Regions from separate parts of the Alkalibaculum bacchi genome, predicted to be linked through region 1. Evidence: riboswitches for the same ligand, from Rfam matches in the RefSeq annotation. Region 1 holds a riboswitch; each other region holds the start of a gene.
The links. A riboswitch is a leader RNA that binds a small molecule or an ion and turns the genes downstream of it on or off. The one in region 1 is predicted to bind molybdenum cofactor.

Region 1 (4,230 bases):
GCTTATATAGGATTTGAAAACTTTGTAATACCTGTAATAAACATGTTTAGTGGACAAGCAAAGGACAAAACGAATGAAGTTGAAGCTGTTATCACCAAAAGGCTTGTGTCCAGCTTAAAACACAAGGAATACGTAAGGGTAAAAGTAGGTAGTGTAGGTGGTAAGATTGTGGCAGCGCCATTGGCGAGAGGTGCTGGAGCAGCTATGTCTTTAGTTCGTGCAGATGGCTTTTGTGTCATCGATCAAAATAGCGAAGGCGTTGAAGCAGGCGAAAAAGTAAAGATTGAATTATATAGAAGCTTACAAGAAATTGAAAATACCGTCGTAGTCATAGGTAGCCACGATTTAATTTTAGATGTAATAGGGGATATGATGCCAAATACCCATCCAAATACTTTTGTGTCTAGCACTCATGTCGGTAGTATGGGTGGGCTTATGGCATTAATGAGAAAAGAAGCTCACATGGCTCCTATTCACCTTTTAGATGAAAAAACAGGAGAGTATAATATAAATTATATAAAGAGAATGTTTAAAGATCCTATGGCCCTTATAAAAGGAGTAGGGCGTATACAAGGTTTAATTGTGAAAAAAGGAAACCCATTACATATTCAAGGAATAGACGATTTAAAAAACCATCGATTTGTAAATCGGCAAAGGGGAGCAGGCACTAGATTGCTATTTGATTACAAATTAATGGAGATGGGCATTTCTCCAGACGAGATTAAAGGCTATGATCGAGAAGCCTCAACTCATATGGCAGTAGCTGCTTTAGTGGGAAGTAATAGTGCAGATGTAGGAATGGGCATCCAGTCTGCTGCGAAAGCTATGGATTTAGATTTTATCCCTATAGGTGAAGAAGAATACGATTTTGCTATACCACAAACTTACCTAGACCTGCCAATTATTCAGTCCTTCCTAGATGTCCTAAAAAGTGAAAAATTCAAAGAGAGACTGCAGGAATTAGGTGGATACTCTCTGAATCGTATAGGAGAAATTCAGCTTTTAAGAGAAGAGGTATAAAGGTGCAGGGTAAAGTAGTAGGACTATATTGCAATAAAACAAAAGGGCAAGTTGGGGAACCATCACAAGTCCTTAAAATGGAAGCTGGTCAGGGAGTATTTGGTGACAGGCACAAGGGAAAGGGAGATAGGCAGGTCTCTATTACATCTGCAGAGATAAAAGACTGGATGGATAAGGAAGAAGAAAAGGGTCTTTGTTTCAATAAATTTAAGGAAAATATAACATTAGAGGGTATTCCTTTAGAGGCACTTAAAATAGGCGATGTACTAGAAATAGGACAAGTACAGCTAGGGTTGACAGAGTGTAATAAAGATTGCCACGCAGATTCATGCCAATTACCTCGCTCAAAGATGCCTTGCAAATTGATTCACAGTGAAATCTTTGCTAAAGTAATTACAAGTGGAGAAATAAAATTAGGAGACATAGTAAAACTTATCTAAGAGGGGTCCCTGTCAGGTGGTATAGCAATAGCAGAATCGGATTAAAAGAGACAAAAGAGGTGCTTATATGGAAGAAAACATTTATCAAGAGTTTGATGTGCTAAAAATTGAAAAAGAAGAAGACAAATTTTATACAAAAGAAGTAGTAAAGAAGATCATCTCCGAAATTTCTCTAAAGATTATCGTCAATGGAGAAGAATTGGTTTCCCTTCTCTGTTTAAATCAGTACGAAGTAGAATTGACTCTTGGTTTTCTTTACAATGATGGGGTTATTAACTCTTATGAGGATATAAAAGAAATCTACTATAATGAGCGAATGCAGGCAGTTATTGTGGAGCTAAAAGAGGAAATAAAAGTCAACAGGCAAGAGAGCTTAAGGAGTGTGACTTCTGGTTGTGGTCAATGTTATACCTACATTAACCCCCTAAAGAAAAGCCAGTACTTTTCAGCTGATAGTAAGACAGTATATCCTATTGAGACCATATTAAGCAGTATGAAGAACTTTATGCACAAATCTGAAATATTCCGAGAAATAGGCGGCGTCCATAGCGTATTGTTTTATACCCCAGAATATCAAATATTAAATGAAGATATAGGAAGGCACAATTGCTTTGATAAGATAACAGGTATTTTACTAAAAGAAGGTAAAATGGACTTGTGTGAAAACAGCATTGTCTTTGTTAGTGGGCGAATATCTTCGGAAATAATGACGAAAATCATTAGATTAGGTGCTCCTATTCTAGTCTCGAGATCTACTCCTACCTCTGCTGCAGTAAAATTAGGGCAGGAATACAATATTACTCTACTAGGGTATGTTAGAGGAGATCAAGGAAATATCTATTCTGCACCAGAGAGGATTTCATTTTAGCGTAAAAGTTGGAAAGCAGAAAGTGGAAAACCAACGCGCCTAACGATTGCTGGACTAATGTTCAACAATTGTTTCTTACATAGAACTTACAACGTAGAACTTAGAGCGAGTACCGAAGGCACTCTGCTTGACAATTTAAACACAATCGAGTTACAATAGAGTAGTAAAAGCTCCGATTTTTGCAACCTAAGGACAAGTTCTATGGTTGCAAAAACGTAAGGGTGGTGCTGTAAACGGTACTGCCTTCCATTTTGAAAAGGAGGAAGATATATGTTTATAAAAAAATCATGGATTTCTAAATTATCTATTTTATTACTTATTTCACTTTTGATTTTCTCATTTACTGCTTGCAGTAATAAGGCAAATGAAACCACAGAAGAACCAAAACAAGTTACAGAAGAAAATAATACACCTGAGGACAATACTGCTGGTGACAAAGAAATTACTCTTGCTACTACTACAAGTGTAAACGATTCAGGGCTGATGGATTATTTGACACCAATGTTTGAAAAAGAAACTGGCTACACTCTTGATGTAGTTTCTCAAGGAACAGGACAAGCTCTTCAAACAGGTAGAGATGGCAATGCAGATGTCTTATTGATTCATGCGAAAGCTGATGAAGAGAAGTTTGTAGAAGAAGGATATGGATTAGAAAGAGTTGAAATCATGTACAATTACTTTGTAATTGTTGGACCTAGCGATAATCCAGCTAAAATTGCTGAAGGAGATACTGCAGCAGATGGCTTTAAGAAGATTGCAGACACAAAGTCTACATTTGTTTCTAGAGGAGATGAGTCTGGTACTCACAAAAAAGAATTAAAAATATGGGAAGCGAATTCTATAAAACCAGAGGGAGATTGGTACATGTCTGCAGGAAAGGGCATGGGAGATGTTCTTCAAATGGCTAGTGAAGAAGGCGCATATACTATAACAGATAAAGCTACTTACCTTTCTATGAAAGACAAGCTTGAGCTTGACATTATTGTAGGCGAATCAGATGATTTAATGAATCAATATACAGTAATCCAAGCTAATCCTGATAAATTGGAAGGCATCAATAAAGAAGGCGCAGATGCTTATTTAAAATGGATTACTTCAGATGAAGTTTTAGCTAAAATTGGTGAATTTGGTAAAGAAGAATACGGCGATGCATTATTCTCTATAAATTATCAAGGGAAATAAATAATGTTATAACAAGTCAAGAAACAGAGTACTAAGGAGCTTTTATAATAATCCAAGCCGGCGTGGGTGCTAGCTTATGAATCTTGATTTGTTATGGTGAAAAAAGGTCGCTGCCCATAGCGACCTTTTGTATATTAAGAGAGTACCTTAGGACTGGGAGGGACAATGAATCAGATACTGACGAGTTTAATCGAAGCATTAAAATTAATTACATCTTTAGATAGAGAAGTATATATGATTATTCTTCTATCCTTAATTGTGTCCATTTCCAGCACCACTATTGCAGCTCTTGGCGCCATTCCAACAGGAATTTTTATTGGAAGCAGAGAGTTTAAAGGGAAAAAGATTCTTGTGCGGCTGATCAATACTTTTATGGGAATACCACCAGTGGTGGCAGGTCTTGTGGTATATATGATTCTATCGAGAAAAGGGCCCCTAGGATTTCTTGATATCTTATTTACACCTGTTGCTATGATTATTGCACAAGTCTTAATCATCTTTCCTATTGTCACTGGGCTCATTATTTCAGCTGTAAAATCAAAAGTAAAGATCATTTGGGAGACTGGAAAAGGCATTGGTTTAGGGGATGGGAAAATATTAAGATTGCTATTTCACGAGTGCAGATATCCTATTATTTCAGCCATTATAGCTGGCTATGGGAGGGCTATTTCCGAAGTAGGAGCAATTACTCTTGTAGGAGGAAATATTCAATTTAGAACT
Region 2 (4,230 bases), on a different contig from region 1:
TTAAAGATACACTAAAGGGGTGATTGATTATCACCCCTTTAGTAGTTTATTATTTAATTGTAAACAAATCCTTCTATCTTCGTATTGGCAAAGTATAGATGGAACCACTACATTTGCAGCTTGCTTCAAATATATTATAATTTTATTATAACAAGTCCTTCATTAAAGAATATCTGTTATGTTCAGCCACCTCCTACAGGTGGAAAGATGGCTAGAATATCTCCTTCTTTTATGTAATCATCTAATTTAGCATGTCGTCCATTTATTAGATAGATTGCAACATCCTCATAAGGAATTTGAAGATAGTCAAGCACTTCGTACGCATTTTTATAGGTCTTAGGGTCTAAAAACTGTACTTTTTCTCTCCCTTCTCTAAATGTTGCAAAAAGCCTCACTTCAATCATCTACATTAACCTCCTAACACTTAAAATTAGAAAACATCCCAACAGATGTCTTTCTTCTAAAAGAAAAGTCATCTATTGGGATATAAAATTATTTAATATAGATACTATTTATCTAACCCAAGGCGTGCTAGAGTCTCTTCAGTTGGGAACGCATTTTCCCATCCACGTGCTTCGTAATATTCAGGTAATGTAATGTTTATTTTACTTAACATGCCTTTTGAAGGACCATTTGTAATAGGCTCTTCTGTTAAACGCTTTGGTAATCCATCATCTTCTGACTTCATTCCAGCAGCTTTGTTAAACATACGTTCAATATTATAGATTCTTTCTCCTACAAGAAGAAGTTCTTCTGCAGTATATTCTGTTCCTGTAGCTGCATTTAATAGATTTGCATATTCATCTGCACCTAGTGCAAAAGATGTAAATAAACATAATCCCATAGAATCGATAACAGCGGTTAAATCTTGGAAGATTTTAGTCAAAGCAGCTTTTCCTTCTATTTCTGTACGATCTGCAGGAGCTGGCAGTCCTAAAACTTCTGGAGATATAGTATAAGAACGAACATGGCATCCGCCTCTATTGCTAGTAGCATAACCAATACCAATTCCTTGGATTCCACGAGCATCATAAGCAGGAATCTCTAATTTTTTTACAGTCATAGATAGCTCTGGATGACCATAGTGCTCACATAAAGCCATAGATCCTTGTGCCATTAATTTAGCTAATGGACTTTTTCCTTCTCCGATTCTTCTAGTCCACTCAACAATGGCTTTTGAACTTCCGAAAGCAAGTGGAATGCCATCACATTCTTCTTCTTTAATATAGCCATTATCATAAAGTTCCATAGCAGATGCAATCGTACATGGTGTTGAAATAGCATCTAGACCATACTCGTTACATAGATAGTTTGCTTCATTAATAGCCTCTAAATCATTTACATCACAGTTACTTCCATATGCCCATAATGGTTCATACTCTGGTCCGCCAGTTATTTTACCCTTTAGATCAATAACTCGACCACAACCGATAGGGCATCTATGGCAAAATCCTTGTTTAACAAGGTGATTGTCTTTTAGTGTTTCACCAGATATGTCATCAGCTTTATCATAATAAGATTCTTGCCAGTTTCGAGTTGGAAGGGATCCTGTGCTATTAATAATATTAACTAATACTGCTGTACCAAAAGATGGAAGTCCACCACTTGTTACACCGTTTTCTTTAATTTTTGCGAGACAAGCTTTAGTAGCTTCTTTTAATTTGTCAGCATCATTTGGTTCAATAACTGTTTTCGTAGCTGTAACTGTAATGGCCTTTAAGTTCTTAGATCCCATAACAGCACCTACGCCACTTCTACCTGCAGCACGGTGTTTGTCGTTCATAATTGCTGCCATTAGAGACAGATTCTCTCCAGCAGGTCCAATATTAAGTACAGAACACTTAGGATAAACTTCTTTTAATAAATCATCTACTTCTTCACTTAGTTTTCCCATGTATTGGTCTGCAGGAAGGATTTCAATTTTTTCATCTTCAATATTTATGTACACAGGTTTATCCGATTTGCCTTCAACGATAAGCGCATCCCATCCTGCGTATTTTAATTTTGCGCCCCAAACACCACCAGAGTTTGAACTGGCAATAAAATTATTTAGTGGTGACTTTGTAACAACCATGTATCTACCTGCCGTAGGTGAGGATGTACCTGTCATTGGTCCAGGAATATAGACAAGTTTATTTTGCTCTGATAAAGGATCAACAGTAGCTATTCCTTCATCATAAATGATTTTTGTTCCTAGGCCTCTTCCGCCAATGAATTTTTTTGCTAGGTCAAAGTCAAGTTCTTCCGTTTGAATTACTCCTGTAGAAAGATTAATTCTCGCTAGTTTACCATTGTAAGCAGTTTTCATTAAAAAAAACCTCCTTATATTTATCACGCATTCTATGCCTGCGTGTATTGTTAACGATTAACAATTCAAGCTACATAGAATCCTTTCCAAACACGGGAGGCATTAATTAAACGGTTAATACCCAATGGTTATATTTCCTGCTAATATAACTCGGATTCTTTATTTATACTTTTATTATAATATACAATTCATATTTTTTCAACAATACATAATAATAGTTTTATGCTCTAGAAATCTACTTCTTTTCCTTCGTAAGCATATTCAAACAATTTTTTCATTTCTGCAACAGATATTTCTCTAGGATTGGTTCCTGTACAAGGATCTCCTACAGCTAATTCTGCAACTTCGTCTATGTTTGATTTGAATTTTTCTTCTGTTACACCAAATTCTTTTAGAGATCCTGGCATTCCCATTGAAGCTCTTAAATCTTTAACTGCTTGAACTAATGCTGCAACTAATTCATCTGTTGTTTCACCTTTTAATCCAAGTCTCTTCGCTAAGTCTGCATAGTCTGCTGCTGCTACTTTAGCATTAAACTGAATAACATATGGTAAATAGATTGCGTTTGAACGACCATGTGCTATACCATAATGATGTGAAGATTTATGAGCCATTGAGTGAACGATTCCAAGAATAGCATTAGAGAAAGACATACCTGCCATCATTTGAGCAACGTGCATTTCACCTCTTGCTTCCATATCGCCTTCAAAAGATTTATGTAAGTTGTCAAAAATCATTTCTGTCGATTTGATTGTTAACCCATCAGAAATAGGATTTTTTGCAGTTGCTACATATGCTTCAAAATTATGTGTTAAAGCATCCATTCCAGTATCAGCTACAAGTGTTTTAGATAAGCCTTTAACCAGATTTGTGTCAGCGATTGCAATATCTGGAGTTAAATTGTAGTCTGCAAGAGGATATTTAAAGCTTGTTTCATCATCTGTTATTACTGAGAATGAAGTAACTTCTGTACCAGTACCACTTGTAGTTGCTATAGCAATAAATTGTGCCTTTTGTCTTAATGGTGGTAGTGAGAATGGTTTTGTAGCTTCTTCCAAAGTCATTTCTGGATATTCATAGAACAACCACATAGCTTTTGCAGCGTCTATTGGTGAGCCGCCACCAATGGCAACGATTACGTCAGGTTGGAATTTTTTCATTGCTTCAGCGCCACGTTTAACAGTATTGATTCCAGGATCAGCTTCAACGCCATAGAATAATTCTGTTTCGATATTGGCTTCTTTTAATAAACTTTCGATTTTAGGAATAGTTCCGTCTTTAATTAATCTTTCCGAACCGAAAACCAATATTGCCTTTTTACCTTTAACATCTTTTAAATGATCGATCGCATTTTCACCATAATAAATATCTCTTGGTACAGTAAATCTTAGCATAATAATTTCCTCCTAATTTATAATTATTTTGATTCTTCTTAATTGTAAGATAATTATCAAACTTCCGCAAGTACTTACTTTTAAGTAGTCTAGTTACTTAAATCACTGAATTGAAAAAAATTTAATCAGATTTTATACTTTAATCCCTTACAGGTCAAGAATTTGCGTGTTCTTTAAGACTCAAAAAAACTGTTAAATTGTCAAATGATATTATATAAATATTTTTTTTATAATCAATATTTAATATAATATGTGAATGAAATCGATTTATGATAATATTTAATTTAACAATCATTAAAATATAAATGTTTAAACCACCTTGAGCTGAGACTTTGTGCAAAAAAGAATCCAAGCCTTTTGACTTGGACTTTTTTTAATTTTCGATCTTTTCATATTCTACTGATCTATACAATTCTATTCTATCCTCTAAAGTTGGATGAGTGTGATACCATATTTTATAGATATTAGACGGGCGTGGTAAACCTAGACTTGTTTTTGTTAATTTTTCCATGGCACTGACCGCAGATT
Region 3 (4,230 bases), on a different contig from region 1:
GCATAGAATTGCCTCAATTACTTAATAACTCTAATTTTAGCTAGTTGCTTAACACTATTCTTAGCTGGGTCTCCATCTATTAGAGATTGGATTGGTCCAGCTTCTTCTCCTAAAACTTCTCCGTCTACTATGTATGCTAAAATCGTTCCATCGGATTCTGCCATTTCCTTTGTATATTCAACAACATAACCATCTATAGCTTCTAATTCTAATGATGTATACTCTCCTACATTTGCATATGCTAATACATCTTTTAGTAGCATACCTGTATATTCGTTTGTTTCTTCACCTTTTTTACTAATGATCATAGCTGTTAAGTTTATCTCTTTTATTTCACCAATATTTTTTTCAGTAATTTCTATACTTTCTTCACCTGCTTCGATAGCGATTGTGAATGTTGGCTCTTGGCCTTCTGTTTCTGTTTCAGTTTGTGCGCCTGTATCTGCTGGTTTTTCTGCTTCTGTACTTGTTTTTTCTTGTTCAGAAGAACAAGCTACTAGCATAAATCCTAAAAGTGCTATCATAATTAGTGATAATATTTTCTTTTTCATTTTTTATGCTCCTTTTTATTTTATTTTTATAGATAATAAATTCTTTACAGATTTACTTTTTTCTAGGTTTTTAAAAGTAATTAATACGCTTCCATCTTCTTTGTTTATAATTCCTTGGCTTACATCATCAGATGAGATGTTTACAGAATAACCATCTATAGCAGTTAGCTCATATGCTTCTCCACTTAATCCAGTATCTTTTAATAGGTTTTCTAAGGATAGTCCATCTTCCTTGATTAGATTATCTACCTGCAAAGCTTTCTCTACAGATAAAACTGCTGTATCCCCTAGACGAAACCACAATAGATCTTTTACGGTCATACCCTTAGGCATATCAGGTGCCCCTAGCATAGGTGCATTTTCTCCTGTGGTTTTTATAAAAGCTTCACTAAATACCTGATTAGATTCACTTTTTTCAAAATCATCTGAAGCTTTTATGTATACTTCTCCACCTTTTTCCTTTATATACTTGTCCATTAAATCAGATGTCTTTATAGCTTGATCATCTGTATCACCGTAGTTAACCGTTTCTAAAGCAGTTATAGCAGAATCCAAAAAGATCAGATTGCTTAAAGTACTCTCTTCTTTTGACTCTGAAGACTTACTCGTTCCTATTAGCTGAATTTCAGACAATTGACTTACCCAGTACATGGCTCTTTCATCTGGGATGATTGTTCTAATGGGCTTTGATTCTTCGTGCAAAGGTTCTCCATCTATTTCATAGGCCAGAATAATATCTCTACTTTGTACGATATCTTTTGGAATATCAATAGAATACCCATCGGTAGCAACAAATCTCAATCCCTCTAAATCCTTAAGGGATACCTTGTGTTTTTGAAGCAACTCTTCTAAAAGCCCTCCCGTAACATTCATTTCGTTTTCTTCTCCACTAGATGAGATCGATATCACGTCTTTCGTGACTTTTTCAAGTGCTTTTATTTCATCTACAGGCACTTTAATGCCACCTTCTTGCAACCCAATTATGGTAATTGTATCGCCACCACTTTGTACTACATCCTTATTAACAGTTTTAGTCCCCTGGGTATTGCTACAAGATGCCAACAGCACCACAGAGAAGACAATAAAAATAATTATGCATTTTTTAAAATCTTTTCTCAAATAAAACCCTCCTTTTAATTAAAAAAACTCCCACCATTGAGGTAGGAGCCAAAATTCATAAAGAAAAGCTCGCTCTCCTTTCCACAATGGGAGGCATTCAGATTTCTCTTCATGCCTATCGGCACATATTCCATGGAACCTATCTTTAGGAAAATGTGCTCGGAGATTTATATATATTTATATAAACTATATCTATTAATTAAAAATTTGTCAATATATATTATATTGATATCAAAATATGTTACACTATTATATAATTTGTCTAATTACATAATGAATTCTATGATAAAGGAGATTCTCATGTACAATCTATTTTTAACTGGAAAAATCGGAATTGGAAAATCAACACTTTTAAAAAGAGCGTTAAAAGAACTCAATGTCTCTCTTGGAGGCTATACTACAGAAAGAGTTTTTGAAGGTTATTTTAGAAAATATATTATCAAATCGCTGTATGATAATAACACAACTTATACCATACTAAAAGTAGATTCTAGAGATAACTCAAAAGAACATTTTATAGATTCCTTTGAAAAAGGAGCTCTATCCATATTAGATAAAAGTCTGAAGGAAAGAAATCTTATAGTACTAGATGAATTAGGCAGTGCAGAAAATGATATGAGTCTATTTACCGATAAAGTATTTAAACTACTAGATAGCAAAAAAATAGTATTTGGGGTATTAAAAGAAAATGATTGTGATTTTTTAAATGCTATTATGGCTAGAGAGGATGTAATTGTAATTACTATTACTGAGGATAACAGGGACTATATAATAGAGGACATCATAAATATTCTAAAAAGCTGGCAAAAGCAACTAGAAGTATGAAGCCTCATAATTAATTTAACTTAATATTCTAATTTATTTATTCAAATCTCCTATTGGGATCTTCTTCCTTTTGCGTCCATTTTAGAATTACTTGAATTCAGTTTCAGAGTATTTCTCAATCTTCCAGTCAGGAATTCCGCATTTTCTACAAGTGGTCTTAAAATAACTGTTTCGAAGCCATCGAAGACTGCGACTCTTTTTAGAATTCCAAACGACAAAACTACCACCGCAATAAGTCGTGATAACAGCTCTGTTTCCTTGCTTTTCAATACTCTTAACGCTATGTAGTATCCCTGATCGAGCAGGCCATAGTTTAATTTTGTTGATTAAACTAAATAACCTCTGACTCTTTTTCTCATAGCGAGTAGTAATTTTCTTTTCCATGGCTTTCCTCCTTGCAAACACCACTAAGCATGGTGGCTACACCAAGTTCTAACAAATTATGAATAATTAACTTACACTTCTTAACTGAAAATTCATCTAATCCAAAGGGAACACCAGGAGCAGCACATATGGTTTGAGATGTAACTTGATTTTCGGTGATAATATTTGCACTTGGAGTGGCTTCTAAGATATAGTTCCAAGTTCTAGTATTCCAATGGGGCACCATTTCGACTTGTGGATACTTTTTTATATAAGTCCTAACTTTATCCATACATGGGTCGTACATTTTAACATGGGCATTTCTTTGTAGTAAATAAGTAGCACCTGCACAAGCTACAGGTCCAGCTCCTAATACTAGTACTTCTTTATTTTGTAAAGGCCCTGCTGCTACATCTAAAGCTGCAGCAAAACCTCTACCTGTTGCCTCACCATTATTCATGTATAGATTTTTTTTCAGATGAAAAGCAGTGAATGTGTTGTCATCTGCCATAAAAATAATGTCTGATTTTTGCTCATAGGCCTCTTGTATGCCCGCTACATTCTTTTGTTTTGTTACAAAGGCATTAACTCCACAACAATCTGTAAGAATAGTACAGACGATCTGAGAAAAATTTGAGATTTCTCCAAAACCTGAAGTGATGGGGATGCAAGCCACCTTCAAGTTTTTTAATTGTTCCTTACTAGCTGCATTGTTTACAGCTTTATTGCCTATTTCTAATAAGGAAAATTTAAAATTCTTTATAAAAAACTCTTCATTTTTTCTATATTGTTTTATTATGGATTGTATATCTTCGTCATTCAATCGCGTCATATTCTACCTCCATCAGCTTCTCTTCAAGTTTCTCAATAGAATGCTCTAGTTGATATTTGGCATCATTATAAGTAGGAGATGAAACAATAAGCTCTGCCACAAATCCATTATAAATTTTAGGATTGCTAATAAGTGCCTCATCAACTCCAAAATAGTCTGTTTTATGGAGTAGGGGACCAACTTGGCTCATGATGCCTTCGCCTTTTCCCCTTACTTTAGACCCCTGTAGATAGACGTGCTGCAAAATACAATATTTAGATAGGCTAGGACATATTCTATAATTGTCTATTGTATTATATAGAATCATCTCTTTTACCATATTAATACCGGTGGCAAAATAAACAGCAATAGGAGTTTGACTAGGCATACGTGCGTCAATTTCTAGCACATATAATCTATTATTCTTTTCAATGACCTCAATATCAAATATACCTTTGATCTTTAATGCTCCTGCTATTTTAGTTGCTATATTGTGAAATGCCCTCTCCAATTTTCCATCTATTCTGGCAGGGGCAATGACACATTGGCAATCACATTCTT

Region 2: linked by a shared signal. The riboswitch ahead of DES36_RS12105 (aldehyde ferredoxin oxidoreductase family protein) and the one ahead of DES36_RS09240 (ABC transporter substrate-binding protein) in region 1 are both predicted to bind molybdenum cofactor.
Region 3: linked by a shared signal. The riboswitch ahead of DES36_RS12030 (molybdopterin-dependent oxidoreductase) and the one ahead of DES36_RS09240 (ABC transporter substrate-binding protein) in region 1 are both predicted to bind molybdenum cofactor.

The regions. Positions count from the first base shown of each region.
Region 1 is NZ_QNRX01000011.1:57,579-61,808, forward strand. Features, by position in the region: gene DES36_RS09225 (molybdopterin biosynthesis protein) at 1-1,020, shown strand, start outside; gene DES36_RS09230 (MOSC domain-containing protein) at 1,023-1,460, shown strand; gene fdhD (formate dehydrogenase accessory sulfurtransferase FdhD) at 1,528-2,328, shown strand; molybdenum cofactor riboswitch at 2,487-2,606, shown strand; gene DES36_RS09240 (ABC transporter substrate-binding protein) at 2,599-3,510, shown strand; gene DES36_RS09245 (ABC transporter permease) at 3,676-4,230, shown strand, end outside.
Region 2 is NZ_QNRX01000018.1:32,792-37,021, reverse strand. Features, by position in the region: gene DES36_RS12110 (MoaD/ThiS family protein) at 183-404, opposite strand; gene DES36_RS12105 (aldehyde ferredoxin oxidoreductase family protein) at 509-2,308, opposite strand; molybdenum cofactor riboswitch at 2,372-2,476, opposite strand; gene DES36_RS12100 (iron-containing alcohol dehydrogenase) at 2,536-3,702, opposite strand; gene DES36_RS12095 (M48 family metallopeptidase) at 4,076-4,230, opposite strand, start outside.
Region 3 is NZ_QNRX01000018.1:16,934-21,163, reverse strand. Features, by position in the region: gene DES36_RS12040 (ECF transporter S component) at 1-4, opposite strand, end outside; gene DES36_RS12035 (molybdopterin-dependent oxidoreductase) at 18-551, opposite strand; gene DES36_RS12030 (molybdopterin-dependent oxidoreductase) at 567-1,670, opposite strand; molybdenum cofactor riboswitch at 1,729-1,847, opposite strand; gene DES36_RS12025 (nucleoside-triphosphatase) at 1,971-2,495, shown strand; gene pylSn (pyrrolysine--tRNA(Pyl) ligase small subunit) at 2,583-2,879, opposite strand; gene pylD (3-methylornithyl-N6-L-lysine dehydrogenase PylD) at 2,851-3,690, opposite strand; gene pylC (3-methylornithine--L-lysine ligase PylC) at 3,674-4,230, opposite strand, start outside.